Linked DNA regions of Phreatobacter oligotrophus. The protein of the gene in region 2 interacts with the protein of the main gene of each other region in a pairwise test. Links are inferred from orthologs where the notes say so. Each region holds a gene or a part of one and is shown on either strand. Other genes may lie near its edges. The genes, in order: C8P69_RS05340 and ssb.

Region 1 (15,050 bases), on a different replicon or contig from region 2:
GCCGCGCGCAGGTCAGCCTTGGTGGGAGCGGTCATGGGGGAGGAGTAGCGGAGCGCAGCCGGGGTGTCACCGGGCCTCGCGTCGGTCGAGCATTGAGGACCATGGATGCAATGGCCCCACCCGCACCCTCCCCGCGCTGCGCGCAGGGAGGGGGACCACGGCGTCGCTTCACTGCCGGCGAGGGTGGGGCCAGGCCCAACCGCCCCAGTATGACCGGGAGGTCGAAGTCTGCCTCCCTGCGCGCAGCGCGGGGAGGGTGCGGGTGGGGCATGAAAAGCCGAGCTGGAGAAGTAAGGCGGCGGGATCGGGCTCCGCCCTCCCCGTCATGCCCGGGTTTATCCCGGGCATCCACGCCTTGAACACCGCGCCATGAAGAGAAGTCGTGGATGCCCGTCACAAGGCCGGGCATGACGGGGGGAGGTTCGGGAGCCAGGAACGGGGGGCGTGGGCTATCGAGCCTTCAGCCGCACGGCAGCCGGCGGCCTTGTCGCCATCGCCACGCCGCCCGCGAATTCAGTGGAGCCACTCTGCCGTTGGACGATCGATCCCGGGAACCTACCTAAGTAGGTGGGCGCCGTGTTGCCCAAGTCCACGGACAAGGGCAGGGACAGCTCCCTCAAGATCGATAAGGCCCCGGGGATATGTGTGTCCTGACGTACGTCGCAGCTCCGAGGTCAGAGATAGGTCGGATCATCAGCCGGCGGAAGACCCCTCCCCGTCCACTCCCGCCTTTTTCGCTCGCGCGATTTTCACCGCTCCCATCCCTCCCGCCCCGTTGACGCTTCCCGCCCGCGCGGCGCAAGAAGCCTCGCCCGAAGACACGCCGTCGCAGGAAGCCAGCCATGCCGCTGCCGAAGCCCGTCGCCGCCCTCGCCCCGCCGATGCCGGAGCCGCTGATCCAGCGCTTCAAGGCGATCGTCGGCGACCGCTACGCCATCACCGACGCGAACGACCAGGCGCCCTACCTGCGCGACGACCGCGGCCTCTATATCGGCCGCACCTCGCTGGTGGTGCGCCCGGCGAACACGGAAGAGGTCGCGGCGGTCATGGCGCTCGCCCACGAGACCGGCACGCCGGTCGTGCCGCAGGGCGGCGCCACCGGCCTTGTCGGCGGGCACGTGCCGCATGAGACCGGCGCCGAGATCGTCATCTCGCTGAACCGCATGACGGCGGTGCGCGCCGTCGATCCGGCCGGCAATACCATGACGGTCGATGCCGGCGTGACCCTGCAGCAGGCGCAGGACGCGGCAACCGAGGTCGGCCGGCTCTTCCCGCTCAACATCGGCTCCAAGGGCTCCTGCACCATCGGCGGCAATCTCTCGACCAATGCCGGCGGCACGCAGGCCATCGCCTATGGCATGGCGCGCGACCTCGTGCTCGGGCTCGAGGTGGTGCTGGCGGACGGCCGCATCTGGCACGGCCTCAGGACCCTCAAGAAGGACAATACGGGCTACGACCTGAAGCACCTGTTCATGGGGGCGGAGGGCACGCTCGGCATCATCACCGCGGCCGTGCTGAAGCTCTATCCGGCCCCTCGCTCCATCGAGGCGGCCTGGGTGGCGGTCCCATCGGCGGAGGCGGGCCTTGCCCTCCTGAACGCCGCGCAGGAGCGCGCCGGCCCCTCCGTCACCGGCTTCGAGCTGATGCCGCGCAACCTGTTCGACTTCGTGCTGAAGCACCTCGCCGGTGCGCGCGATCCGCTGGCCGAGCCCTCGCCCTGGTACTGCCTGATGGAGCTTTCCAGCGCCTCGGCCTCCGGCATGCGCGAGACGCTGGAGGAGATCCTCGCCGCCGGCTTCGAGGAGGGCATCGTCACCGACGCGGCGCTCGCCGATTCCATCGACCAGCGCAACGGCTTCTGGCGCCTGCGCGAGGGGATGAGCGAGGTGCAGAAGATGGAGGGCGGCTCGATCAAGCACGACGTCTCCGTGCCCGTCGCCGCGGTCCCGGCCTTCATCGCCGAGGCGGTCGCGGCATGCCTCGCCTACATGCCGGATTGCCGCCCCGTGCCCTTCGGCCATCTTGGCGACGGCAACATCCACTTCAACGTCAGCCAGCCCGTCGGCATGGACAAGGCCGCCTTCCTCGACCACTGGGACCGGGTGCAGACCATCGTCCATGACATCGTGGCGAAGCATGGCGGCTCGATCTCCGCCGAGCACGGCATCGGCCGGATGAAGCGCGACCTGCTGCCGGGGGTGAAGGACCCCGTCGCCATGGACATCATGCGGCAGGTCAAGGCGGTCCTCGACCCGAAGAACATCCTCAATCCCGGCAAGGTGCTCTGACCGGACCACCGCGGCCCGAAGGCCGCGGCGGGAGCTGTCGCCACCTCAGGCAGCGACCTTGCCGAGGAAGCCCTCAACCGCGGTGCTGACATTGCCGGCGGAGGCCTCGACCGCCCGCGCCGTGTCGTCCATGGCCCGCGACGAGGAGGCCGAGACCTCGGCCTTTCCGGCGATATCGCCGATGGCCTGCTCGATGCGCAGCGTCAGCGCATTGGCCTCGGCGATGCTGCGGTTGATCTCCTCAACCGCGCTCGCCTGCTCCTCGATCCCCGCGGCCAGCGCCGAGGCGTTGCGGTCGATCAGCTCCATCCGCTCGGTGATGGCGCGGATGGCGCCGACCGCGCCGACGGTCAGGTTCTGCACGGAGCCGATCTGCTGGGCGATCTCTTCCGTTGCCTTGGAGGTCTGGACGGCCAGCGACTTCACCTCGGAGGCGACGACGGCGAAGCCTTTGCCGGCATCGCCGGCCCGGGCCGCCTCGATCGTGGCGTTGAGGGCGAGGAGATTGGTCTGCTCGGCGATGGACTGGATCAGCGCCACCACGGCGCCGATCTTCTCGGCGGCGCCGGAGAGCTCAGCGATGTTGCCGTTGGCCGCGTGGGCCTCGCCGGCGAGTTCCCGCACGACGCCGGCGGTCTCGCTGACCTTATGGGCGAGTTCGCCGACCGACGAGGACAGCTGGTCGCTGGCGCCGGCCACCGCGCTGATATTGGTGACGGCGGCGCGGGCCGAGCTGGTGGCGGCCTGGACCGTGTCGGCCGTGCCGGCGGCGGCGCCGCGGACGGTGGCGGCGGCCGTGCCGAGCTCCGCCATGCCGCCGCGGACCTTGGCGATGACACCGGCGATCTCGGCCTTGAAGCCGGCGATGGCCTTTTCGAGATCGGCCTGGTGGCGGGCCTTGTCGGCGGCGCGGGAGCGATCCTCGGCGGTCGCGGCCTCAAGCCGGCTCGCCGCCTCCTTGGCCTCCTGCACGGCGCCGTCGGAGACGACGAAGGCATTCGCGAGGCGATTGCAGAGCCAGGCGAGCGCCACGGCCTGGGCGACGAGGATCACGGCGTGGATCACCACGCGGACGAGATCGCCGCCCTGCGGGAAGACCGCCATGGGGTAGATGAAGTTGAGGCCGAGATGATGCACGGCCACGAGCGCCGTATAGGCGGCGACCGAGTGCCAGCAGCACCACAGCGCCACGATGGCGAGGCCGGCGAAGAAGGCCATGTGCATGTCGATCTGGTAGACGGACCCTTCCATGGCGAAGGTCAGCAGCGCGACCAGCGCACCGCCCGACAGGGAGGAGGCGATGCGGGCCGCGGCGTCCGTGCGCCCCCCGCCGATGGCGAGCAGGCCGGCGGCCGACACCACGACGACGGACAGCGCGCCGAGCATCAGGGCGCCGCCGCGCGCCACCAGGACAGCGAGCGTCACGGCCGAGAGGCTGACGATCACGCCTTGCATGACACGCGCGACGGTCACGCGGAGCTTGTCGAGGGTCGGCGACGCCTCGACGGTCGTTGCAGTCGTGCTGAAGGTCATGGGGTTCGCACCACGGTGAGAGACATGAGTGGAGACAGGCAGGCCGTCGCCAGGGCCGCGTCGACGACGAGGCCCGCGCCGGCGGCATAGAGACGGGCGACGAAACCGGGGGTCCCGGCGCTGGCGATCACGACGCGGTTTCCCGAGGAGGCGCTGTGCAGCGTTCCGTCCGCGCGCGCGGCGATGGCGGCGGCGCCGCCGTTGTCGCCCGACCAGGCGATGACGGCGACCGCGCGCCCGTCACGCGGAGCCGCGGCGAAGACCAGCGGCGTGACGAGGCTCACGGCTGCAGCCAGCGGCAAAACGAGGGCAGTCCGAGCGGAGGACCGTCGGGGAGGCTGCATGGTACCAGGGACCGGCGAAGAGGATCACGACGCGGATGGGGGCGGCCGCGACAACCATATTTCACCGGAACAGGTTGCAGAAAACTTAACCATCAATTGAAGGTGTTCATTTACCGGCAACCTCAGTCGAAGAGCCGTCCCTGCCGCGGTGGCTCGGCGGCCGCGCTGGCGCGCCGGGCGGGCTCAGGCCGCGCCACCGACAGAGGGGCCGAGACGGGCGCCTGGATCTCCGGGCCGTCATTGGCGACCTTGTTGACCGCGGTCGAGACGGCGACGAGCTCCAGCTCGGTCTGCACGGGCGGCTCCAGCAGAGCGGCCGCCTCATCGGGAGTTGTCGCCGGATCGAGCCAGGCATCCCAGTTGGCGGGGTCGAGGATCACCGGGGTGCGATGGTGGATCGCCGCGAGCGGCGGCACGGCCGGCGCGGTCATCATGGCGACGGTGTCGACCTCCGAGCCATCCGGCGAAGTCCAGGTCTCCCACAGCGCCGGAAAGGCGAAGAGCCCGCCATCCGGCCGGCGCGCCATGTAGGGCGTCTTGCTGCGCCCCTGTGTATGCCACTCGTAGAAGGCGTCGGCCGGCATGAGCGCGCGGCGGCGGGCGAAGGCGTTGCGGAAGGACGGCTTCTCGCGCGCCGTCTCGGTGCGCACGTTGATGACGAGGGGAAAGTCCTTGGGGTCCTTCACCCAGCCGGGGATGAAGCCCCAGCGCATCAGCACGAACCGCCGCTTGCCATGGTCGATCGTGACGACGGGCACGGGCTGGGTCGGGGCGATGTTGTAGCGCGGCGGGAAGTTCGGCCGGTCATCGTAACCGAAGGCCTGCTGCATCACTTCCGGGATCGTCTTGATGGCGTAGCGCCCGCACATGAGGTCCTCGCGATCCGTCCCGCCTTGCGGTTCTGCCGCGACGGAAGGGCTTTAAGCCTTCCTTCACCGCACCCATGGCTCATAGACATCTAGGATCGGGGGTTTTCACTGTCTATGCTCGACGTCGTTCGCCAGGAGGCCGATAGCGCGTTGACGCCGGAACGGCTGCGCGCCGCCAATATCCATCCGGATACGTGGCTGGCCACCGACTACCTGAACCATTTCAACGAGGTCATCATGCTGCTCGAGCTGGTGCCCTCCATGCCCGATTGCCTCGAGGACGTGCTCACCTGGGAGCCGGCGACCTACGAGGAGCATTTCGTGCGCTCCAGCTATCGCGACAAGGACCTGGTGCTGGCCGCCTTCGCGGCGGCGCCGCCCGGCCCGAAGCGCCGTTTCCTCGTGCTGGTGGCCGAGATGGACACCATCATGCTGGATGCGTTGGCGCAGCTCCGGCTGCATGGCGGCACGCCGCTCGGCGGCGCGGTTGCCGAGGAAGCCGCCCACCTTCTCAAGCATCTCGTGACCCGCGCTGCCGGTGTCATGAACGGCATTGCCGGCGCCGACGAATCCTCGACCCAGGACGCGGTCGACGCGCTGATGACCCGGTGAGCACCGCCGCCGGCTCGGCCATGGCGGCCGATCGCGCCTATCCCGCCCGCCCCATCCTCGCGGTCTCAACCGCCGTGGTGCGCAACGGCAATGTCCTCGTGGCGCAGCGGGCGCGGGCGCCCGGCGCGGGGCTCTACAGTCTGCCGGGCGGGCTCGTCGAGGTCGGCGAGACGCTGGCCGAGGCCGCCGCCCGCGAGCTCATGGAGGAGGTCGGCGTGCTGGCCAGCCCGATCGGCCTGTGCGGGGCGCGCGACATCATCGCCCGGGACGCTGATGGCCGCATCGAGCGCCACTTCGTCGTCCTCACCTATGCCGCCCATTGGGAAAGCGGCGAGGGCCTGCGCTCGGACGAGGCGACGGACGTGCGCTGGGTGACCCTCGCCGGGGCCCGCGCCCTGCCGACGACGGACGGGCTCATCGCGACGCTCGAGGCGGCGATCGCCCTCGCGGCGCGCTGAGCGCCACCGTCAACCACCGGCGGAGCTTTTCGTTGCGGCGCGGCCCGGCCTGCCGCATATCTCCCGCATGACCCGGCTTCTCGCCACCCTCGCCATCGCGGTCCTCGCCAGCGCGCCGCTGGCGGCTCAGCCGGCCCGCGCGCCGGCGCCCGAGGCGGCCATGCCGCCTGCCGCGCTGCAGGCGCCCTACGAGCCGCAACTCCTCCGCCTATCCGAGATCATCGGCGCGCTGCACTACCTGCGCACGCTCTGCCAGGGGCCGGAGGAAGGCGCCTGGCGGCGCGAGATGCAGGCGCTGCTGGATGCCGAGGCGGCGGGCGGCGAGCGGCGTGAAAGGCTCGTCCAGGCCTTCAACCGCGGCTATGGCGGATTCGAGCAGACGCACCGCACCTGCACCCCCGCAGCGCGGGTGGCGACGCGCCGTTACGTCACCGAAGCCCGGCGCATCGTCGCGGACCTCACGAGCCGCTACGGCAACTGACGGCGTTGTACACAGGAGACACCGCCAGATTCTTCACGCACGTTAACCTTCTGGTCAGAAACGGATGCCGCCCGGGCGCCGCCATGCTACGGTCCGTGGACGAGACAGGCCCGATCAACGGGCCCGCCAGTGGACGTGATGATGTACATTTCTCCCGCGACGCCCGCCCGCTCGGCCGAAGCCGAGGACCAGCGCCACGCCGCCATGGGCTACGTCTCCGAGGCCTTCGCGGAGGCCCGGCTCGACGGGCTCGACATCGATTGCATCGCGCAGGCGGCGATCTTCGCCTCCTTCGTGGAAATGGTCGCGACCTATGGCGAGGAGGCGACGGCAACCTTCGCCGACCGTCTCGCCGAACGGGTGCGCGCCGGTGAGTTCACCGTGGACCGCTCCTCGCACTGAGCTGGTCTCGCTCCCCCAACGGCAGAGGCTCCGGGACGCAACGTGGACCCTCGCAGGCTGGCTCTTCTCACGGGACTTGTGACGACCGTGGTGCTCGGCGTCGCGGTTATCCGGATCATGCCGCGCGAGGCGCCGCGAATCGTCGAGCCGGCCGTCCCGGCGACGCCGCTGCGCGCCACCATCCGTGACGTGACGCCCGGTCCGGGCGACCCGCCGGCCTCATCCACCATCGCCGCACAGGCACAGCCCGCCCCGCCGCCGCCCCCCGCGGCAACGCAGGCTCCCTCGGCACCGATCTCCCCTCCTCCGGCAGCGACGCCAGTGCCGGCCCCGCCGGCGGCCAGCGCTCCCGTGCCGACGCCCAATGCCCGCCGCCCGGCCCCGCCGCGGCCGGCCTCGGTCGAGGTGCTTCCCGACAATGAGGACCTGAGGGAGCGCGTCGGATCGATGCGCGAGCGGCTGATGCTCGCGGCGCGCTCCGGCGATATCGGCCGGCTCGGCGTCGTCTTCCAGATGAACGAGACGCTGCCCGTCTTCACCCGGGGCGGCGAGCGCGACCCCGTGGCCTTCTGGAAGAAGGCATCAGGCGACGGCGAGGGCCGCGAGATCCTCGCCATCCTGCTCAACATCCTCGACCTGCCGCCCGCCCTCATCAACAAGGGCACGCCGCAGGAGATGTATGTCTGGCCCTATCTCGCCCATGTGCCGCTGGCGGACCTCTCGCCGCGCCAGTCGGTCGATCTCTACCGGCTGATGACGGCGCAGGACGTGCGGGACATGCGCACGCTGGGATCCTGGGTGTTCTGGCGGCTCGGCATCGGGCCGGATGGCACGGTCCACTTCTTCCTCGCGGGAGAATGACGGAGCGTTAACCCTGCGGATGACCTAGGGTCACGTGACGTCCCGGCGGCGGTCCCGCTTATGATGGCGTTAAGGGCCCGGGAGGTAGGTCGGTGGGGTCCGGTCGCACGCAGCGGCCTCGCGGGAATGCCGACATGCCCGATACATCGGCCCGTCACGTCATCGACGACATCGTCGCCCATCGCGCGCGCGAAGGCCTCACCGACAAGGTGAACCGCCTTATCGACACCTTCGCCGAGAACGCCGACAGCTACACGGCCGAGCAGGCGGTGACGGTGGACGAGGTCATCGCGCGGCTCATCGTCGACATCACGCCGGAGGGGCGCATCGCCATCGCCGAGCGGATCGCCGGCGATCCCAAGGCGCCGCGCCTGGTGATCGAGCAGCTTGCCGGCGACGACTGGGCCGAGGTGGCCTCACCGGTGCTGATGAAATCGCCCCAGCTCTCGGACGAGACCCTGCTGAAGATCATCGACAGCAAGGGTCACTCCCATCTGCTCGCCATCAGCCGTCGGCGGAGCATTACTCCCGCCGTGGCCGAAAGCCTGGTCGAGCGGGGCAACCGCACCGTCATCCGCACGCTCGCCCGCAACCCCGGCGTCGCGCTGTCGCCGCAGGCCCGGCATGACCTTGAAAAGCGGCAGAAGGCGCGGCTGGAAGAGTTGCGGAAGGCCCCGCGCAAGGCGGTGGAATATCCCGCCGAACTCCATCGCGAGGACGGCGAGAAGCCGGTGCGCTGCCGGCTGATCGATATTTCCAAGACCGGCGCGCGACTGACGCTGGCGGCCATGGCCCGGCCGACCGGCCGCCTCGTCCTCAGCTTCGCCAGTGCGGCCGTTCAGCGTCCCTGCGAGCCCGTCTGGCAGGATGGCCGCGACATCGGCGTGCGCTTCGTCTGACGCATCACGCCGAGGGCGAGAGGACCAGCACGGACCAGGTGACGCCCGGCCGCCCGAACATGTCGGGGCGGCTGGCCTCGAACAGGCTGCCCAATCCGCAACGTGACGCGAGCGCCACCGTCTCCGCCGCCGACACCTCGAACATGCGCCGGCCCTCAGGGATGGGCCCGTGGCGGAGCGTCATGACGATGCGGGCGCCCGGCTGTGCGAGATCGGCGAGCCGCGCCATGGCCTGCTCGCGTTCGGCGGCGTCGAGATGCATCCAGACGGCGGTGAGGAGGATCAGGTCGAAGCGCTCGGCCCGTCCGGCCAGCACGGCGAGATCCGGCAGGCCGTCATCGAGCCAGGTGATCGGCCGTCCCGCATGGATCCGCGCGCCGTGGGCACGCAGCTCCGCAGTGGGCTCGACCGCGACGACCGAAAAGCCGCGCGCGGCGAGCGCCGCGGCATCGCGGCCGGTTCCGGCGCCGATGTCCAGCGCATGGCCCGGCGCCTCGGGGAGCAGGTGCAGGACGGGGGCGTGGACCTGCTCGAAGGTGATGCTCTCGTACTGGACCGCGAGGTGATCCGCCTCGCGGCCATAGCCCGCCGTCGAGGCGGTGGTCACGGAGCGCGGTCCTGGAAGCGCACGGCCTCGCCGCCCGAGGGGGTCACCAGCTCGCCCTCCCACATCACCCGGCGGCCGCGGATGATCGTGCCGATGGGCCAGCCCTGCACGGTCTTGCCGTCATAGGGCGTCCAGCGGCTCTTCGAGGCGATCCAGTCGTTGGTGATGGTCACCTTGCGCTTCATGTCGACGATGGTGAAGTCGGCGTCATAGCCGGCGGCGATGCGGCCCTTGCCGGCGATGGCGAAGATGCGGGACGGGCCGTGGCTGGTGAGGTCGACGAAGCGCTCCAGCGTCAGCTTTCCGGCATTCACATGGTCGAGCATGGTCGGCACCAGCGTCTGCACGCCGGTCATGCCGGAGGGCGAGGCGGGATAGGTCTTGGCCTTCTCCTCCAGCGTGTGCGGCGCATGGTCCGAGCCGAGCACATCGACCACACCGTCGACGATGCCGCGCCAGATGCCGCGGCGGGCATGCTCGTCACGCACCGGCGGGTTCATCTGGGCGAGGGTGCCGAGCCGCTCGTAGCAGTCGGGGGCGACGAGGGTCAGGTGATGCGGCGTCGCCTCGCAGGTCGCGACGTCCTTGTGCCGCTCGAGATAGTCGATCTCCTCGGCGGTGGAGATGTGCAGCACGTGGATCTTGGCGTTGTGCCGGCGGGCGATGGTGACGAGCCGCTCCGTGCACATCAGCGCCGCGGTCACGTCGCGCCACACGGGGTGGGAACGCGGGTCGCCCTCGATGCGCTCGCCCTTGCGATCCCGCAGGCGATACTCGTCCTCGGAGTGGAAAGCCGCGCGGCGGCGGGTGTTCTTCAGGATCGAGGAGACGCCCTCGTCGTCCTCGACCAGCAGGGAGCCGGTGGAGGAGCCCATGAACACCTTGATGCCGGCTGCGCCCGGCAGGCGCTCCAGTTCACCCACGTCCTTGGCATTGTCGTGGGTGCCGCCGACCCAGAAGGCGAAGTCGCAATGCATCCGCGCCGTGGCGCGCTTCACCTTGTCGGCGAGGGCCGCCTCGGAGATCGTCAGCGGATCGGTATTCGGCATCTCGAAGACAGCGGTGACGCCGCCCATGACGGCGGCGCGCGAGCCGCTTTCGAGGTCCTCCTTGTGGGTCGGACCCGGCTCGCGGAAATGGACCTGGCTGTCGATGACACCGGGCAGGATGTGCAGGCCGGTGCAATCCACCACCTCGCCGGCCGAGGACTGCGACAGGTCGCCGATGGCCGCCACCTTGCCAGCCGTGACACCGACGTCGCGCAGCGCCGCGCCGTCCTGGTTGACCACCGTGCCGTTCCTGTAGATGACGTCGAAATTCGGCATGGCGCGGCTCCCGTTCTGCGCGCCGGACCTTGCCGCCGGCGCCGCCACGCTTATGTCGAAGAACCTGAGCCCTGCCAAGCAAGCGAATGCCGCATGCCCATGACCGGCCAGCGAGGACCATCGATGCCGAGCGCGTTCCTGTCTGATCGAGGTGTCGTCCGTGTCAGCGGCGACGATGCCGCGCGCTTCCTGCAGGGGCTGGTCACCTGCAATGTCGAGACGCTCCGCGCGGGCGAGGCCCGCTATGGGGCGCTGCTGACGCCGCAAGGCAAGATCGTCGTGGATTTCCTCTGCATCGGCGTCCCTGCCGACGAGGGCGGCGGCTTCCTCCTGGACACGCCGGCCGTGCTGGCGGCCGAACTCGCCAAGAAGCTCGGCTTCTACCGGCTGCGGGCGAAAGTCGTGGTCGAGGACCTGTCGGGACCGCTCGCGGTCACCGCCTTTTGGGGTGACGCGGCGCCGCCTGCGGCCGAAGGTCTCGCGGTGCGTGATCCGCGCCATCCGGCGCTCGGCTGGCGCGTCATCGGGCCGAAGCCAGCGGAGCCGCCTGCCGCGACCGGCGACTATGAGGCGCATCGCATCAGCCTCGGCATTCCGGCCGGCGGCCGCGACTTCGTCTATGGCGATGCCTTTCCGCATGAAGCCGACATGGACCAGCTCGCCGGCGTCGACTTCGCCAAGGGCTGCTATGTCGGCCAGGAGGTGGTGAGCCGGATGCAGCATCGCGGCACGGCCCGCACCCGGGTCGTTCCGGTGACCTTCGCCGATTTCCCGCCCATGGAGGGGCTGGACGTGATGGCGGGCGAGAAGCAGGTCGGCGTCATGGGCTCCTCTGTCCACGGCCGCGGCCTCGCCAAGCTCCGGCTCGACCGCGTGGCGGAAGCGGCGGAGGCCGGCGAGCCGATCACCGCCGGTGGCATTCCGCTGGTGCCGGTGAAGCCGGACTGGGCCAGGTTTGCATGGCCGGGCGAGGCGGAGGCCTGATCAAAGGCCCCACCCGCACCCTCCCCTCTGGCGAGGGGAGGGAGACCACGGTGCCGAGGCTGTTCCGACACGGTGGGGCCTGGCCCAGCCGGTGCCGTCAGTAGCGCGACGTCATGGTCCCCTCCCCTCGCCAGAGGGGAGGGTCAGGGTGGGGCATTCTTTTCCATGCTCACTGGTGGGGCCGTCCTGCCTCACAGGAAACTCTGCGGGTCGACGTCGATCTCCAGCCGGACATTGCCCCGCGGCGCCTCGACCGAGGAGAGCCAGCCGCGCATCCAGCCCGAGAGGTCGAAGGCCCGTGGCGAGCGCGCCAGCAGGCGGACCCGGTGGCGGCCACGCACCAGCGCCAGCGGCGCTTCCGCCGGCCCCAGCACCCGCACCTCCGGCGTCGGCGGCACGGCGCGCACCAGCATCCTTGCATAGGCCTGCGCATCCCCCAGCGCCTCGGCGGAGATGACCAGGGCGGCGAGCCGGCCGAAGGGCGGCAGTTCCGCAGCCTCCCGCATGGCGATCTCCGCCTCGTAGAAGCCCTCGCGGTCGCCCTTGACGATGGCCTGGATGATCGGGTGCTGCGGCTGGTGGGTCTGGATCAGCGCCCGCGAGCCGTCCTTGGCGCGGCCGGCGCGGCCGACCACCTGCTGGAGCAGCTGGAAGGTGCGCTCGCCAGCCCGCGGATCGGCATTGGAGAGGCCGATATCGGCATCGATGACCCCGACCAGGGCGAGGTTCGGGAAGTTGTGGCCCTTGGCGACGAGCTGCGTGCCGATGACGATGTCGGCCTCTCCGCGCGCCACCGCCTCGATCTCCTGCCGAATGCGCTCGACGCCGCCAGCCATGTCGGAGGACAGCACCAGAAGGCGCGCCTCGGGGAAGAGCGTCGCGCATTCCTCGGCAAGGCGTTCGACGCCCGGACCGCAGGCGACGAAGCTGTCGACCGCCTGGCATTTCGGGCATTGCTCCGGCGGGGCGGTGTTGTAGCCGCAATGGTGGCAGACGAGCCGGCGGCGGAAGCGGTGGTCCACCAGCCAGGCCGAGCAGTTCGGGCACTGGATGCGCTCGCCGCAGGTGCGGCAGAGGGTGAGCGGCGCATAGCCGCGGCGGTTGAGGAAGAGCAGCGTCTGTTCGCCGGCCTCGCGGGTGGCGCGGATCTCGCGCTCCAGCGCCGGGGCGATCCAGCGCCCGCGCTCGGGGCCGGCGGTGCGCAGGTCCACCGTGGCGATCTTCGGCATGGCATGGCCGCCGAAGCGCTCGGGCAGGACGAGGCGGCGGTAGCGGCCGCGGTCGGCATTGACGCGGCTCTCGACCGAGGGCGTCGCCGAGGCGAGCACGACGGGGATGGACTGGAGGTGGGCGCGGACCACCGCCATGTCGCGGGCGTGGTAGTGGACGCCATCGTCCTGCTTGTAGGCGCCCTCGTGTTCCTCATCGACGACGACGAGGCCGAGGTCGCGGAAGGGCAGGAACAGCGCTGAGCGGGCGCCGACCACCGCCTGGACCTCGCCGGAGGCAACGCCCGCCCAGACCCGGCCGCGCTTCGTCACGCCGACGCCCGAGTGCCAGGCGGCGGGACGATGGCCGAAGCGGGCGGCGAAGCGGTCGAGGAACTGGGTGGTCAGCGCGATCTCGGGGACGAGGATCAAAACTTGACGGCCGCGGCGCAGCGCCTCGGCGACGCCTTCCAGATAGACCTCGGTCTTGCCCGAACCGGTGACGCCATCGAGGAGCTGGACCGAGAACCGCTCGGCCGCCACCGCATCGCAGAGGGCGAGCGCGGCGGCGTGCTGGGCATCGTTGAGGGCGGCGACCGCATGGTCCGGCTCCAGCCGCGCCAGCACCTCAGGCGGCAGCAGGATCGCCTCCAGCACGCCTTCGTCGACCAGGCCGTCGACGACAGAGGCCGAGACGCCGGCCTCGCGCGCCGCCTCGCCCTTGGCGCGGGCGAGGCCATCGGCGAAATGGGCGAGGAGGCGGCCCCGGGCAGGGGTCATGCGGCCCGGGGTCTCGCCCGTGACGCGGATGCCGACCCGCGGCTTCGGCGGGGCGAGGTCATCGGGATCGCGCAGCGCCATGCGCAGCACCATGCCGCGCGGCGCCAGCGTGTAATCCGCCAGCCAGTCGCAGAGCCGGCGCACCGCATGCGGCACGGGCGGCACGTCGTAGCGCTCGGCAATGTCCTTCAGCCGGTTGTGCGAGACACCGCCGGGCTCGTCGCGCAGGCTCCAGACCGCGCCGATCGTGGTGCGGTTGCCGAGCGGCACGGCGACGACGTCGCCGGGCGCAAGCGTCATCCCCGCCGGGACACGGTAGCTGTAGGGCCGGTCGACGGCGACCGGAATCAGCACGTCGGCATAGAGCGGCGCGGTCATGGGGATGGCCTAGCGCGGCCGGGCCGCGAAGGGAATGGGCGGCGATGTCCGGCCAGCACCGGCGACGGACACCGGCGTTTCACCCTGGAATGTTTCCAATGTTTTCCCAACGGATTGCAGCCAGCGGTTGGCCGGAGTAAATAGCTGACTGTCGCAGTCAACTTTGCGGGCTGCGCCGGAGTTCGCCTTTGATCGTCTGCCACTGCAACGTGCTCAGTGACCGCGACATCCGCGCCTGCCTCGGCGACGGCCCGGACTGCCCGCGCGCGGTCGGCGAGGTCTATACCTGCCTCGGCTGCAGCCCGGAATGCGGGCGCTGCGCCCGCACCATCCGCGCCATCCTGCGCGAGGCCGGCGTCGGCGGTTGCGGCACCTGCCCGGTGGGCGATTGCGCCGGCCATGACGAGGCCGCGCCTGCGCTGATGATCGCCGCCGAGTGAGGCGACGCCAGGCCGCGGTGCGGCGGGTGTCCACCGGCTTGTCACATGCTTCTGGAACGGTGCTAGACTGCGGCGCGTTGGGTGCGACCGCACGACGTTGCACAGCCGGAGCAGGACCATGAAGGGCGACAAGAAGGTCATCGAATATCTCAACAAGGGCCTTCGCAGCGAGCTGACCGCGGTCAGCCAGTACTGGCTGCACTACCGGATGCTGCACAATTGGGGCTTCCTCGACCTCGCCAAGTACTGGCGCAAGGAATCGATCGAGGAGATGGTCCATGCCGACAAGTTCATCGACCGGATCCTGTTCCTCGAGGGCCATCCGAACCTGCAGGTGCTCGATCCGCTGCAGATCGGCCAGGATGTCGGCGAGGTCATCCAGTGCGACCTCAACGCCGAGATCGGCGCCCGCGCCCTCTACCAGGAGGCCGCGTCCTATTGCGAGACGGTGAAGGACTACCCCTCGCGCGACCTGTTCATCGAGCTGATGACCGACGAGGAAGGCCATATCGACTTCCTCGAGACGCAGCTCGAGATCATCAAGACCATCGGCGTCCAGCTCTACATCCAGAAGCACATGG
Region 2 (14,966 bases):
CGGTCACCAGCATGATCTGGTCGCGCTCCTCCACGGGGAAGGATGCCACCAGCCGGCCGTTGCGCTCGTTCACCGCCATGGCGACGATGCCTTTGCCGCCGCGCCCGGTGATCCGGTACTCGAAGGACGAGGTGCGCTTGCCGTAGCCGTTCTCGGAGATGGTGAGCACGACCTGCTCGGCCGCCGACATCGCGGCATAGCGATCGGCGGCGAGTTCGCCGGAGCCGTTGCTCTCCTCCTCGTCGGCCGCTTCCGAGCCGGCCGCCTCGCCCGCAATGGCGCGGCGCATCTTGAGATAGGCCGAGCGCTCCTCCGAGTTCGCCTCGAAGTGGCGCAGGATCGCCATGGAGATGATGCGATCGTCCTCGGCGAGCGTGATGCCGCGCACGCCCATGGAGTCGCGGCCCTTGAAGACGCGCACCTCCGGCACGGCGAAGCGGATGCATTGGCCGAGCGCGGTGGTCAGCAGCACGTCGTCCGCCTCGGTGCAGACCGCGACGTCGACAATGCCCTCGCCCTCGTCGAGCTTCATGGCGATCTTGCCGCCGCGATTGACCTGCACGAAGTCCGACAGCTTGTTGCGCCGGACCGTGCCACGGGTGGTCGCGAACATGGCGTCGAGCTCGCCCCAGGTGGCCTCGTCCTCAGGCAGCGGCAGCACGGTGGTGATGCGCTCGTCCGGCTCCAGCGGGAGGATGTTGACGAAGGCCTTGCCGCGCGCCTGGGGCGCGGCCAGCGGCAGGCGCCAGACCTTCATCTTGTAGACCTGGCCCTTCGAGGAGAAGAACAGGATCGGCGTGTGGGTGTTGGCGACGAAGAGGCGGGTGACGAAATCCTCGTCCTTCGTCTGCATGCCGGAGCGGCCCTTGCCGCCGCGGCGCTGCGCCCGGTAGGTCGAGAGCGGCACGCGCTTGACGTAGCCGGCATGGGAGACGGTGACGACCATGTCCTCGCGGGCGATCAGATCCTCATCGTCGAACTCACCGATGCCGTCGACGATCTCGGTGCGCCGGGGCGTGGCGAACTCGTCGCGCACCGACTTCAGCTCGTTGGTGATGATCTCGAGGATGCGGGCGCGCGAGCGCAGGATGTCGAGATAATCGGTGATCTCGTCGGCCAGCGTCTTCAGCTCGTCGCCAATCTCGTCGCGGCCGAGGGCGGTGAGGCGGCGCAGCGGCAGGTCGAGGATGGCGCGGGCCTGCGTCTCCGACAGGCGGTAGGTGCCATCGGCGTTGATGGGATGGCGCGGATCATCGACCAGCTGGATCAGCGAGGCAATGTCGCGGGCGTCCCAGTCGCGGCCCATGAGGGCCTCGCGGGCGGAGGCCGGGTCGGCGGATGTCCGGATGATGCGGATCATCTCGTCGATATTCGCCACGGCTATGGCAAGGCCGCACAGGACATGGGCGCGGTCGCGCGCCTTGCCGAGCAGGAACTTGGTGCGGCGGGAGACGACCTCCTCGCGGAAGGCGATGAAGGTGACGAGCAGGTCCTTGAGGTTCATCACCTCGGGACGGCCGCCGTTCAGCGCCACGAAATTGCAGCCGAAGCTCTGCTGCAGGGCAGTGAAGCGGAAGAGCTGGTTGAGCACCACGTCGGCGACGGCGTCGCGCTTCAGCTCGATGACGACGCGCATGCCCTCGCGGTCGCTCTCGTCGCGGAATTCGGAGATGCCCTCGACCTTCTTCTCGCGCACCAGTTCGGCGAGGCGCTCCAGCATCTGCGCCTTGTTCACCTGATACGGGATCTCGGTGACGATGATCGCCTCGCGCTCCTTGCGCAGCGTCTCGATCGAGGTGCGGGCGCGCATGACCACCGAACCACGGCCGGTGAGATAGGCCTGGCGGATGCCGGCGCGGCCGAGGATGAGGCCGGCGGTCGGAAAATCCGGCCCCGGCACATAGTCCATCAGCTCCTCGATCTCGATCTCGGGCTTCTCGATCGTGGCGATGCAGGCATCGATGATCTCGCCGAGATTGTGCGGCGGGATGTTCGTGGCCATGCCGACGGCGATGCCGCCGCCGCCATTCACCAGCAAGTTGGGGAACTTGGCCGGGAGAACCTTCGGCTCGCGCTCGGAATTGTCGTAGTTGTCCTGGAAATCGACCGTCTGCTTGTCGAGGTCGGAGACCAGCTCGCCGGCGATCTTCTCGAGGCGCACCTCGGTGTAACGCATGGCCGCCGGAGGATCGCCGTCGACCGAGCCGAAATTGCCCTGCCCGTCGATGAGCTCGACGCGCATGGAGAAGTCCTGCGCCATGCGGACGAGGGCGTCGTAGACCGACTGGTCGCCGTGCGGATGGTACTTACCGATGACGTCGCCGACGACGCGGGCCGACTTGCGATAGGGCTTGTTCCACTCGTAGCCGTTCTCGTGCATCGAGTAGAGGATGCGGCGGTGGACCGGCTTCAGGCCGTCGCGGGCATCGGGCAGCGCACGGCTGACGATGACGCTCATCGCATAGTCAAGATAGGACCGCCGCATCTCGTCCGTGATCGAGACGGGGCGAATTTCGGTCGGGTCGGTGGGCGTGGCGCCCGCCGGCGTCTTGTCGTCGTCTTCGGCCAAGAGAACTCTTCCGATGGGGCGGATGGAGGCCATCCGCGGGACCCGGACCTTCTATCCGATTCCGCTCGGGATAACCAACCCCGGCGGCGATTTCAGGGCACCAGATAGCGCCCTGTTTTCAATGGGTTGGAAAGGTTCCTGTCAGCCCTGTGGACGACGCGGGTCTCGCGGGGTCACAATCTCCCGGAAACAGCGGCAGAACAGGGTCCCGATGACGCTCGAATTCCTCACCGGCGCCCTCGTCACCATGTTCGTGATCGTCGAGCCGATCGCGCTTGTGCCGATCTTCCTGGCGGTCACCCAGGGCTTCTCCGCCGCGCAGCGCCAGCAGGTCGCCTGGCGCGCCTGCCTGATCGCCTTCCTGATCCTTGCCGCCTGCGCTTTCTTCGGCGACTGGCTCCTGCGGATGCTCGGCATTTCCCTGCCGGCCTTCCGGATCGCCGGCGGCCTCCTGGTGTTCTGGATCGCCTTCGAGATGGTCTTCGGGCTGCGCGCCAGCCGCAAGAGCGAGACGGCCAAGGAGGCCATCGACAAGGAGCACATCGTCAACGTCGCCGCCTTCCCCATGGCGATCCCGCTGCTGGCGGGCCCCGGCGCCATCACCGCGACCCTGCTGCTCGCCGGTCAGGCCGCGGGCAGCACGGTGATGATGGCGACGCTGATCGGCGTGCTGGCGGTGGTGGTCTTCGTCGCCTGGATCTGCCTGTCCATGGCCGAGGGCATGAACAAGCTGCTGGGGACGCTGGGCAATGCCGTGGTGTCGCGGCTCCTCGGCATCATCCTCGCGGCGCTGGCCGTGCAGTTCGTCATCGATGGCATCAGGGCGGTGTTCCGCGGCTGACTTCAGCCGCCGAAGACCACCTGTCCCATGATGCGGTAGGGCAGCAGGGTGAAGAGCCCTGCCCCGGCCCAGCCCGCCGTCACACCCAGCATCCCCAGGCGATGGCCGCGCATGTTGCCGGTGCGGCGGGCGTGGATCGCATGGACGAGGGTTAGAAGCGTGATCACCGACAGGATGTGGATGAGGCTGAAGGGGCCGAACAGCCGGATGCCGTGGATCCAGAACGAGGACACGGCGGTGATCGCCATCAGGATCACCCAGGCCCAGCCAACGCGCCGGTGCCAGACGCCACTCTTGCGGCGGCCCAGCTGGACGAGGGTCAGTGGTATTAGCGACAGGGCGGCGATGGCATGGAGCTGAATGGCCAGGGGGGCTGCGAGCAGCGGTGCGAGGGTCATGGTCCGTCTCCGTGGGCAATATGAATGCTATTTACATTCTCATTTTCTCATGTCAAGTTCATTTACATCGCTCATCCCAGGAGATTTCCCATGCTGATCCTGACCTCCGCACCCCTGTGGGTCTGGCCGCTCCTCGCCGTCCTCATCCTGGTCGGCTGGCGCTCGCGGCAGGAGCGCACCATCCCGCTGACCATCGTCTATCTGCTGCCGGCGATCGGCCTTCTCACCCTGCCCGCCCTGCTGGCCCTGCCGCATTCGGGCGCGGCGCTGGCGGCCCACGCACTCGCCTATGCTGCAGGCGCCGCGGTCGGCTACTGGTTGCAGGGGCGCTGGCTCCTGGCCAAGGGGCCGCGCCATGTGCGTCTTGGCGGGGAAAGCCTGACCCTGGTGCTGATGATGACCCTGTTCACCGCCAAGTTTGTCCACGGCACCATGACCGCAATCGCGCCTGCGGCGGTGTCGGGCTGGTCCTACGGCATGGCCTTCGGCGCCGTCACCGGCCTTGCCGCAGGCCTCTTTGGCGGCCGGGCGCTGTGGACCATCCTGGCGCCGCGGGTGGTGTGATGGTCACGGCCGGCTCATCAGCGGCAGGATGATCTCCAGCGCCTCGCGGGCGCGCTCTTCACGGGCGCGCTCGTCCGCCGCGCCCGCTCCCATGCGGAAATGGCCGAGCAGCGCCTGATAGGCGAAGCGGGCTCGGGCACCGGCCTCCGCCCCCGGCACGCCGATGGCGGCGAATAGCGCCTCGACATACGCGACGCGGCGTGCGTCGGTCTCGGCCACCACCGCCCCCACGCCCGCATCGCGCGCTGCCCAGTCGCGCATCGCCATTTCGAGGCGCCCGTCGGCGCGCAGGACCGTGGCGAACAGCGCCTTCAACCGGTCCGCCGGAGCGGTGGCCCGGGCCTCGACCCGGGTGATGATGTCGGCGGTTGCGGATGTCCGCCACGCTTCGACCATCATGGCGAGCAGGTCGGCGCGATCGCGGAAGTGCCAGTAGAAGCTGCCCTTGGTGACCTTGAGGTCGGTCGCGAGCCGTTCGACGCGCACCGAGTCGAGCCCCTTGTCGGCGAGGGCCGCAAGACCCGCCGAAACCCAGGCCGAGCGATCAAGGCTGTCCTTCATGCGCATTCCATACGCTGCCGTATTGACGCGGGCAAGAGTCAGCCCTAGCGTATCCATACGCACCCGTATGGAGATGGTCATGAGCAGCGTCGCCCTTCTCACCGCCGCCGTTCTCACGGTCGCGATCAGCATCGTCCATTCCTGGATCGGCGAGAGGCGGCTGATCGGTCCGCTGCTCGCGATCGAACCGCGCGTCGGCGTTCTGAAGAGCGCCTTCCTGCGGCAGGTGCTGCGCCACGCCTGGCACATCACCTCGCTCGCCTGGACCGGGATGGCTGTGGTTCTGGCGGCGCTTGCCCTGGCCCCGCAGGGTGAAGCCGGCCGGATCGCGATCATCGGGATCGGCGTCACCTTCGTGCTCCACGGGGTTGCGATCCTCGCCCTCAGCCGCGGCCGTCACATCGCCTGGCCGGTCTTCCTCGCCGTCGGGGCGCTCTGCTTCCTTGCCGTGCGCTAGTCCGCCGAACGCAGCGCCAGCCATTCCGGCCTGAGGATCGACATCAGCGCCTGGTCAACGCGCGTCCCATCCGCCCGGCGCACGACCTCGCGCAGAATGCCCTCCTCGACGAAGCCGAGGCTCGCATAGACATGGCGGGCACGGGTGTTGGCGGTGAAGACCTCGAGGCAGAGGCGATGGCAGGCCGTTTCCCGAAAGACCCAGTCGAGCAGGGACGCCAGGAAGACCCGCCCGAGCCCCCTGCCCGGCGCGACCATGGCGATGCGCTGAAGCCCGACATTGCCGTGGGGATCGGTCAGGTCGCGCAGGATGGCGAAGCCGACCGGCTCGCCCTCCGCCAGCGCGATCAGATAGGCGAAATCCTCGGAGGCCATGGCGGCGCCATGGCGATCGGCGCTCCAGCGACCGATGAAGCTCTCATGCTCCGGCAGGCGCTCGGTGGCCATGACGAAGCCGAGATCGTCGGCGGTCGCCCGCCTCAGGGCGACCGTCACCGGCACATCGCTCATCGCGGCAGGCGTCAGAACGGGATCTCGTCATCGTCCATGCGGCGGCCGCCCGCAGGCGCAGCGGACCGCCGCGGCGCTTCCTGTCGCCCCCCGGAGCCACCCATGGAGCCGCGGCCCTCGACCTGGCCGCCGCCGAAACCGCCGCCCGAGGCGCCAAAGCCCTCGTCGGCATAGTCGCCGCCGCCCCCGCCGCCACCGCGGCCGTCGAGCAGGGTCATCTCGCCGCGATAGCGCTGCAGGACAACCTCGGTCGAATATTTCTCGACGCCGGACTGGTCGGTCCATTTGCGCGTCTGAAGCTGGCCCTCGACATAGACCTTCGAGCCCTTCTTCAGGTACTGCTCGGCGACGCGGACCAGGTTCTCGTTGAAGATCACCACCTGGTGCCACTCGGTGCGCTCCTTGCGCTCGCCGGAGGCCTTGTCCCGCCAGGTTTCGGTGGTGGCGAGGCGCAGGTTGCAGACCTGCTCGCCGTTGTTGAGGCGACGAACCTCGGGGTCGCGCCCCAGATTGCCGATCAGGATGACCTTGTTGACGCTGCCTGCCATCGTCGCTCTCCCTTTCCCCGCGGCCTGAGGCCCGGGGCGCCTTGCGCTCACGAGGTGCGAGGCTTCCCACGTTCGGCGCGATGCGTCACCGCGTCCCGACGGAAAACCCTCGGATATCCCCAACCACCCGCTCCGTGATCGGCCAGCGGTCATTCGTTCTATATTTGTTCTTGTCTTTGCCCGCAAGGTCCGTCAGGTTCCGCACCCGAGGTCCCCAACGCGACGATTCTGGTGCACGGCACACATCCCGTGACGGCACAGGTCTGGTTTTCCACTTCGAGCGTTTCTACCTTTGGACGGAGGGAGCGGCCGGCATCCTGCTGCCATGCCCCTGCCGCCGTCCCGTTTAAGCGTCACCCTTTCCCGCGCGCCTGCCGCCGCCCGTGAGCCCGTTGCGATGAGCGATCTGTTCGACAAGTTCAGCGACGACGTCCGCCGCCCGGACTCCCGCTTCATTTCGGTGCGCGGCGCGCGCGAGCACAATCTGAAGAACGTCGACCTGACGATTCCGCGCGACTCGCTGGTGGTGTTCACCGGCCTGTCCGGCTCGGGCAAGTCGTCGCTCGCCTTCGACACGATCTATGCCGAGGGCCAGCGCCGCTATGTCGAGAGCCTCTCGGCCTATGCGCGGCAGTTCCTCGAGATGATGCAGAAGCCGGATGTCGACCAGATCGACGGCCTGTCGCCGGCCATCTCCATCGAGCAGAAGACGACCTCCAAGAACCCGCGCTCGACGGTCGGCACGGTCACCGAGATCTACGACTACATGCGCCTGCTCTGGGCCCGCGTCGGCGTGCCCTATTCGCCGGCCACCGGTCTGCCGATCGAGAGCCAGACGGTCAGCCAGATGGTCGACAAGACCCTCGCCCTGCCCGAGGGCTCGCGCCTCTACCTGCTCGCCCCGGCCGTGCGCGGCCGCAAGGGCGAGTACCGCAAGGAACTGGCGGACTGGCAGAAGAAGGGCTTCCAGCGCGTCAAGATCAACGGCGCCTTCTACGAGATCGCCGATGCCCCGGCCCTCGACAAGAAGCTGAAGCACGACATCGACGTGGTGGTGGACCGCATCGTCGTGCGGCCGGACATGGCCACACGCCTCGCCGACAGTTTCGAGACGGCGCTGAAGCTCGCCGACGGCATCGCCGTGATCGAGTTCGCCGACAGCAAGACCGAGGGTGGCGAGCCGCTGCGCCTGCTCTTCTCGGAAAAATTCGCCTGCCCCGTCTCGGGCTTCACCATCTCCGAGGTCGAGCCGCGGCTGTTCTCGTTCAACAACCCCTTCGGCGCCTGCCCGGCCTGCGACGGCCTCGGCGTCGAGCAGACGATCGACCCGGACCTCGTCATCCCCGACAAGGACCTGTCGCTGCGCAAGGGCGCCATCGCCCCCTGGGCCCGGTCCACCTCGCCCTTCTACACCCAGACACTCGACGCCCTGTCGAAGCACTACGGCTTCTCGCTCACCGCGCCCTGGCACAAGCTGCCGGAGGTCGCGAAGAAGGCCATCCTCTTCGGCACCGGCGAGGAGACCGTCACCTTCCGCTATGACGACGGCCTCAGGTCCTACGAGACGACCAAGACCTTCGAGGGCGTGGTGCGGAACCTCGAGCGGCGGCTGAAGGAGACCGAGAGCGACTGGGCGCGCGAGGAAATCTCCCGCTTCGTCTCGGCTGTCCCGTGCAAGGCCTGCAACGGCTTCCGCCTGAAGCCGGAGGCGCTCGCCGTGAAGGTCGGCGCTGTCCACATCGGCGAGGTCTCGCAGATGTCGGTGCGCGGCGCGCGCGCATGGTTCGACGAGTTGCCCGGCCGCCTGACGGCCAAGCAGAACGAGATCGCCACGCGCATCCTCAAGGAGATCCGCGAGCGGCTGCATTTCCTCGTCGATGTCGGCCTGGACTACCTGACCCTCGGCCGCAATTCCGGCACGCTGTCGGGCGGCGAGAGCCAGCGCATCCGCCTCGCCAGCCAGATCGGCTCGGGCCTCACCGGCGTGCTCTACGTGCTGGACGAGCCCTCCATCGGCCTGCACCAGCGCGACAACGAGCGCCTGCTCGGGACCCTCAAGCGCCTGCGCAATCTCGGCAACACCGTCATCGTCGTCGAGCATGACGAGGACGCGATCCTCCAGGCCGACTACGTCGTCGATGTCGGCCCCGGCGCCGGCATCCATGGCGGTCGGATCGTGTCGCAGGGCACGCCGGCCGAGATCATGGCCGATCCCGCCTCCCTCACCGGCAAGTACCTCACCGGCGAGATGGGCGTGCCGCTGCCGAAGCGACGCAAGCCGCAGAAGGGCCGGGCGCTCAAGGTCGTCGGCGCCCGCGGCAACAATCTCAAGAATGTCACGGTGGACATCCCGCTGGGGCTCTTCACCTGCATCACCGGCGTCTCCGGCGGCGGAAAATCGACCCTGCTGCTCGACACGCTCTACCAGGCCATCGCCCGCAAGCTGAACGGGGCGAGCGAGGCCCCTGCCCCGCATGACCGCATCGAGGGCATCGAGCATCTCGACAAGGTCATCGACATCGACCAGTCGCCCATCGGTCGCACGCCGCGCTCGAACCCGGCGACCTATACCGGCGCCTTCACGCCGATCCGCGAATGGTTCGCGGGCCTCCCCGAGGCCAAGGCGCGCGGCTACGAGCCCGGGCGCTTCTCCTTCAACGTCAAGGGCGGCCGCTGCGAGGCCTGCCAGGGCGACGGCGTCATCAAGATCGAGATGCACTTCCTGCCCGACGTCTACGTCACCTGCGACGTCTGCAAGGGCAAGCGCTACAACCGCGAGACGCTTGAGGTGGTGTTCAAGGGCAAGTCGATCGCCGACGTGCTCGACATGACCGTCGACGAGGGCGTCGAGTTCTTCAAGGCGGTGCCGCGGGTGCGCGACATCCTGAAGACCCTGTCGGAGGTCGGCCTCGGCTACATCCATATCGGCCAGCAGGCGACGACGCTCTCGGGCGGCGAGGCGCAGCGCGTCAAGCTGTCGAAGGAGCTGTCGCGCCGCTCGACCGGGCGGACCCTCTACATTCTCGACGAGCCGACGACCGGCCTGCACTTCCACGACGTGGCGAAGCTCCTCGAAGTGCTGCACGAGCTGGTGGCGCAGGGCAATTCCGTTGTGGTCATCGAGCACAATCTTGAGGTCATCAAGACCGCCGACTGGATCATCGACATGGGCCCGGAGGGTGGCGACGGCGGCGGCGAAGTGGTGGCCGAGGGGCCGCCCGAGGTCATCGCCCGCGAGAAGCGCAGCCATACCGGCCGGTTCCTCGCCGAGGTTCTGGAGCGCCGGCCGATCAAGGTGAAGCGCGAGGCGGCGGAGTGATAGGATCCCCGGCGGGACGTCACGCGTCCCGTCGCCAGGACCCATGATGACAGACCTCGAATTGGCGCAGCGTCTCGGCATTGCCATCGCCATCGGGGCGCTGGTCGGCGCCGAGCGGCACTGGCGCGACCGCGACGAGAGCGATGGCCAGCGCACGGCGGGACTGCGCACCTTCACGCTGATCGGCGGACTTGGCGGGCTGTCGGCCGCGCTGGACCAGGCGCTGGGCGCGCAGGGCCTGCGCGGATTGCTCCTCGCCGCCATGTTCCTTGGCCTCTCCGCGGTGTTCGGCCTGTTCCAGTATCGCGAACAGGTCGCCGAGGGACGCTTCTCCGTCACCTCGGTCGCCGCGGCGATGGTCCCCTTCGCACTCGGCGCCTTGGCCGTGATCGGTGATCTCCGGATCGCCGGGGCGGGCGGCGTCATCCTCGTCTGCATCCTGGCGGCCCGGGAGGGGCTTCACCGCTTCGTCGAGGCGCTCACCTTCGCGGAACTGCGGGCGGCCATCGTGCTGCTGGCCATGACCTTCGTCATCCTGCCGCTCGTGCCGAATGACCCCATCGGCCCCTTCGGCGGGGTCTCGCCGGCGCGGATCTGGACGCTCGCCATCCTGCTCGCGGCCATCTCCTTCGTGGGCTATGTCGCGGTGAAGCTGCTCGGCGAACGGCACGGCGAGCTCGTGGCCGGAGCGGTCGGCGGGCTTCTCTCCTCGACGGCTGCGACCATCACCAATGCCCGCCACGCCGCCGAAGGCGGAGATGCGCCGCGCCTCGCGGCCGGAGCGCTGGCGGCCGGTGTCGTCTCGTATGTCCGGACCGGCCTGATCATCGCGACACTGGCGCCAGCGGCCCTGCCGCTGGTGGGCCCGGCCCTTGGCGCCGGTGCGCTGGTCGCCGCAGGAGCCGCGCTCATCCTGGCGCGCCGGGACACCGGCGACCATGCCGAGGCCGCCGCCACCAATCCTTTCGATCTCTGGCGGGTCATCCAGCTGGCCGTCCTGCTCAGCGCCATCGCCTTCGCCACGCGCGCGGGAGCAGCCTGGTTCGGCGATGCGGGCGTCTTCGCGGTCTCCGCCCTCTCCGGCCTTGCCGACGTGGACGCGCCGGTGATCACCGCGGCGGGGCTTGCCGGCCATGGCCTGACCGTCGAGGCCGCCGCCCGCGCCATGCTGATCGCCGTCGCGGCCAACACCCTGGCCAAGGCGGCTTACGGACTGGCGCTGGGGTCGGGACGTTTCGGGGCGATCTTCGCCGGGGTCTCGGGCCTCGCGCTCGCGGCCGGCGCGGCGACCTTCATCGCCTTGGCGATGCTTGGTTAATCGCCGTTAACGCCCCATGTGCCCAAGGCATAGCTGCGGTGCACAATTTCTCATCTCGCAACTGCAGCAAAATGACTATGTAAGCGTCAGATCGTTCGCGAACGAATGATCGTCTGTCCGTTCGAGGTTGTCCGCCATGCTGTACCTGCTCAACGCCCTGATCGCCCGCTTCAAGGCCCACATTGTCTACCTGCGCACCCGCGAGGAGCTGACCCAGCTCGATGACCGCGCCCTGGCCGACCTCGGCTTCCAGCGCGGCGAGATCGAGTACATCGCCCGCAAGGTTGCCGACGCCGCCTGACGATCAGGCGCGGCGATCCTGCCGCGCCCAGCGCCGGGCCCAGCGCCACATGGCCCATTGCCTGCGCCATTGCGGCAGGTCGGGGGCCGGCGCAAAGGGATCCGTATGCCGCGAGAGACGGTCGAGCCGCGGCCCGACTGTCGCAAGACCCACGAAGGCCGCCAGCGTCCGCCGATCGGCGCCGCTCATCGCCGCTTCGGCCGCCGCGAGATGGCGCCGCGCAAGGGCGATCGCCTCGTTCCGGACCAACCGCACAGCCTCCGGCTTCCGCCGCGCGACGATGTCCTCGCGCGTGACGCCCTGTGCCTCCAGCATCTCCGCAGGAAGCTGGACGCGTCCGGCGGCAGCCAGCGGCGCGAAGCTGCGCAACATCCCCGCCACCGCATAGGCGATGCCGGCATGGCCGGCGAGATCGGCCGAGCGGGGATCGTCGCCTCCGCAGAGGATCAGGGCGGCCATCTGCATCACGGCCGAACTCGTCTCGCCGCAATAGCCTTCGAGATCACCGACGGTCGGAAAGAGGTCGTCGTAGAGATCGGCGACCCGCGCATCGATCAAGGCGACAAGCGGGGCGACCGACAGGCGGTGGCGCTGCACCACGTCGAGGAGGGCGGCGGCCACGGGATGGGACTGGACGTCCCCCCGCCCCGCGCCTTCCAGCACATCGCGCCACCATTGCAGGCGGACCTCGCCGGGCAGCGCCTCGCGCACGCGCTCGCGCACCGAGGCCACTTCGAGGTTGAAGGCATAGAGCGCCAGAAGGTCGGCGCGCCTGTCTTCCGGCGCGAAGAGGCTGGCGAGCCAGCGGTCCTTGTCGCCCTCGCGCACGGCCGCGTCGCAATGGGCGAAGGCAGCAGTGAGAGCCTCGGGCCGGGGCGGAACGTCCATGCCGGTTCAATCCACCGCCATGAGGGCGGCAGCGACGCGGCGATTCTCGCCGAGCATGATGTTGTAGGTGCGCGCCGCGGCGCCGGTCGCCATGACCTCGAGGCCGATGCCGGCATCGCGCAGGATCCAGCGGATCGCATCATCAACCGGAATTGGGGTCGGGCCGGTGCCGAGCAGCAGCACATCGATGGCGGCCCGCTCGGCCACGGCCTTGTCGAAGCTCTCCACGCCGACATCCGTGAGCGACATGACTGGCCAGGCATGAATGCCCGAGGGCAGCGCCAGGATGGAGCCGCGATGGCTCATGTCGGCGAAGCGAAAGCCGCCTCGCCCATAGGCGTCGATGGCGAAGCGACCGGGGACGAAGCCGTCGTGGAGGACGCGGATCGGCTCGCCGCGGGCCACGTCAGGCCCGGGCCTTGGCCGCCGCGTCGCCCTCCTCCTCCGCCTGGCGCGTGGCGCCGAAGCCGCCGGTGCGCAGGCCGAGATAGATGAGGATGGGCGAGGCGATGAAGATCGACGAATAGGTGCCGATGATGACGCCGACCAGCATCGAGGCCGTGAAGCCCTGGATGACCTCGCCGCCGAAGAAAAACAGGCCGAGCAGCGCGAGGAAGGTCGTGGTGGCAGTGATGGTGGTGCGCGACAGGGTCGAGTTGATGGCGATGTCGAGCAGTTCGGCCACCGGCATCTTCTTGTGCTTGCGCATCATTTCGCGGATTCGGTCGAACACCACGACGGTGTCGTTGAGCGAATAGCCGATGATGGTCAGCACCGAGGCGATCGAGGTGATGTCGAAATCGGACTGGGTGAAGATGTAGAAGGCCATGATGGCCGTCACGTCGTGCAGCGTCGCGATCATCGCCGCCACGGCAAACTGCCATTCGAAGCGGAACCACAAGTAGATCAGCACGGCGAGGATCGAGAGGATCACGCCGATGACCGACATCTGGACGAGCTCGGCCGACACGGTCGGACCGACGACCTCCGTGCGGCGGATGTCGTAATCGGCCTCGATCAGGCCGGTGACGCGGCGCAAGGCCGCCTGCTGTCCCCGCTCGCCGCCGGGCTGCTCGCCATAGCGCAGCATGACGAGGTTGGGACCGCCAAACTCCTGCAGCTGGACGTCGCCGACATTGGCGGCCTGCAGGCGGGTGCGCAGCTCGCTGAGATTGGCGTTGCCCTGCTTCGTCTGAAGCTCGACGAGGGTGCCGCCCTTGAAATCGATGCCGATGTTCAGGCCGATCGTCAGGAAGCCGATGATGGTCGCAGCGGCGATGAAGGCCGAAATGCCGAAGGCAATCGGACGGAACCGCATGAAACCGAACTTGGTGTCGTCCGGGATGAGTCGGAGCAGGCGCACGGTCTTCAGTCTCCCTGCCGTCCGGTCACATCGGCACCCGCGCCGGCTTGAACCAGCGCAGCCACAGCACGACGAGGTAGCGCGTGAAGGTGATGGCGGTGAACATGGTGGTGACGATGCCGAGGCCGAGCGTCAGCGCGAAGCCCTTCACCGGGCCTGTTCCGAGGTAGAACAGGATGATGGAGGTGAGGAGCTGGGTGACGTTGGCATCCATGATGGTGCCCATGGCCTTGGTGAAGCCGCCATCGATCGAGGCGATGACGCTTCGGCCGGCGCGCGATTCCTCGCGGATGCGCTCGAAGATCAGCACGTTGGAGTCGACGGCCATGCCGACGGTCAGCACGATGCCGGCGATGCCGGGCAGCGTCAGCGTCGCGCCGATCAGGCTGAGCAGGCCGAACATCATGACGACGTTCACGATGACGGCGATGTTGGCGAAAAGGCCAAAAAGCCCATAGGTCGCAAAGATATAGACCAGCACGAAGATCGAGCCGATGATCGCGGCCCGGGTGCCCGAGGTGATCGAATCCTGGCCGAGCGAGGCGCCGACGGTGCGTTCCTCGACGACGGTAAGCGGAGCGGGCAGCGCGCCGGCGCGCAGCAGCAGGGCGAGGTTCGCCGAGCTCTCCGCCGTGAAGCGGCCGGAGATCTGGCCAGAACCACCGAGGATCGGCTCGCGGATGACCGGCGCCGAGATCACCTTGTTGTCGAGGACGATGGCGAAGGGCCGGTTGACGTTCTCGGTGGTGGTCTGGGCGAACTTGCGGCCGCCCGAGGCATTGAAGCGGAAGCTCACCACCCATTCCGCCTGCTGGGCGTTGAACGCGGCCTGGGCGTCGATCAGCTCCTCGCCCGAGACGATGACGCGGCGCTGGATCACGTAGGGGATCTGCTGGACGACGCGATTCCCCTCCTTGACCTCCTCATAGAGGATGGCGCTGTCGGCCGGCGGACGGCCCGAAATCGCCTGTTCCGGCGTCATGGACTGGTCGACGAGGCGGAATTCGAGCTTCGCGGTCTGGCCGAGGATGTCCTTCAGGCGGCGCGGGTCCTTCTCGCCCGGCACCTGCAGGAGGATGCGGTCGAGGCCCTGGCGCTGGATGACCGGCTCGGTGGTGCCGAGCTGGTCGATACGGCGGCGCACCACCTCGATGGACTGGGTGACGGCGCGGGAGACCTTGTCGCGGATGCCGGCATCGGTGGCCGTGACGGTGAAGGTGTCACCGGAGCGCGAGACCTCGGAATCAAACTGGCCGGTGGTCGAGAAGGCGCCGCCTATCGCCTGCGGGATCTTGCGCAGTTCGGTGAGCGCGAGGTCGCCGTTCTGGCC

Evidence for each region.
Region 1: the proteins of ssb (region 2) and C8P69_RS05340 interact in binary tests that used the Escherichia coli proteins (3 or more experiments, as listed by UniProt). The link is inferred for Phreatobacter oligotrophus from one-to-one orthologs.

Annotation. Positions count from the first base shown.
Region 1 is NZ_PZZL01000002.1:273,986-289,035, forward strand. What follows is about bases 11,443-14,386. They hold C8P69_RS05340 (primosomal protein N'), read right to left. Parts: upstream 14,030-14,386; coding sequence 11,855-14,029; downstream 11,443-11,854. Other genes in these bases: ygfZ (CAF17-like 4Fe-4S cluster assembly/insertion protein YgfZ), read left to right, coding at 11,443-11,663; C8P69_RS05345 ((2Fe-2S)-binding protein), read left to right, coding at 14,218-14,386. Outside these bases: C8P69_RS05260 (5-formyltetrahydrofolate cyclo-ligase), read right to left, coding at 1-35; C8P69_RS05275 (FAD-binding oxidoreductase), read left to right, coding at 843-2,288; C8P69_RS24415 (methyl-accepting chemotaxis protein), read right to left, coding at 2,334-3,821; C8P69_RS05285 (hypothetical protein), read right to left, coding at 3,818-4,105; C8P69_RS05290 (SOS response-associated peptidase), read right to left, coding at 4,288-5,034; C8P69_RS05295 (hypothetical protein), read left to right, coding at 5,149-5,646; C8P69_RS05300 (NUDIX hydrolase), read left to right, coding at 5,643-6,104; C8P69_RS05305 (TIGR02301 family protein), read left to right, coding at 6,172-6,585; C8P69_RS05310 (hypothetical protein), read left to right, coding at 6,727-6,987; C8P69_RS05315 (hypothetical protein), read left to right, coding at 7,030-7,848; C8P69_RS05320 (DUF2336 domain-containing protein), read left to right, coding at 7,983-8,747; C8P69_RS05325 (class I SAM-dependent methyltransferase), read right to left, coding at 8,752-9,354; C8P69_RS05330 (dihydroorotase), read right to left, coding at 9,351-10,679; more of ygfZ, read left to right, coding at 10,803-11,442; more of C8P69_RS05345, read left to right, coding at 14,387-14,469; bfr (bacterioferritin), read left to right, coding at 14,588-15,050.
Region 2 is NZ_PZZL01000004.1:12,248-27,213, reverse strand. Bases 4,680-7,539 are described here. They hold ssb (single-stranded DNA-binding protein), read right to left. Parts: upstream 6,448-7,539; coding sequence 5,911-6,447; downstream 4,680-5,910. Other genes in these bases: uvrA (excinuclease ABC subunit UvrA), read left to right, coding at 6,845-7,539; C8P69_RS09875 (GNAT family N-acetyltransferase), read right to left, coding at 5,387-5,899; C8P69_RS23850 (hypothetical protein), read left to right, coding at 5,013-5,390; C8P69_RS23855 (TetR/AcrR family transcriptional regulator), read right to left, coding at 4,680-4,933. Outside these bases: gyrA (DNA gyrase subunit A), read right to left, coding at 1-2,569; C8P69_RS09895 (MarC family protein), read left to right, coding at 2,781-3,410; C8P69_RS09890 (DUF2306 domain-containing protein), read right to left, coding at 3,413-3,808; C8P69_RS09885 (hypothetical protein), read left to right, coding at 3,899-4,372; more of C8P69_RS23855, read right to left, coding at 4,376-4,679; more of uvrA, read left to right, coding at 7,540-9,766; C8P69_RS09860 (MgtC/SapB family protein), read left to right, coding at 9,813-11,084; C8P69_RS09855 (DUF1127 domain-containing protein), read left to right, coding at 11,221-11,385; C8P69_RS09850 (phytoene/squalene synthase family protein), read right to left, coding at 11,389-12,273; C8P69_RS09845 (Mth938-like domain-containing protein), read right to left, coding at 12,280-12,678; protein translocase subunit SecF, read right to left, coding at 12,680-13,636; protein translocase subunit SecD, read right to left, coding at 13,662-14,966. UniProt on the Escherichia coli protein: Plays an important role in DNA replication, recombination and repair. Binds to ssDNA and to an array of partner proteins to recruit them to their sites of action during DNA metabolism. Acts as a sliding platform that migrates on DNA via reptation.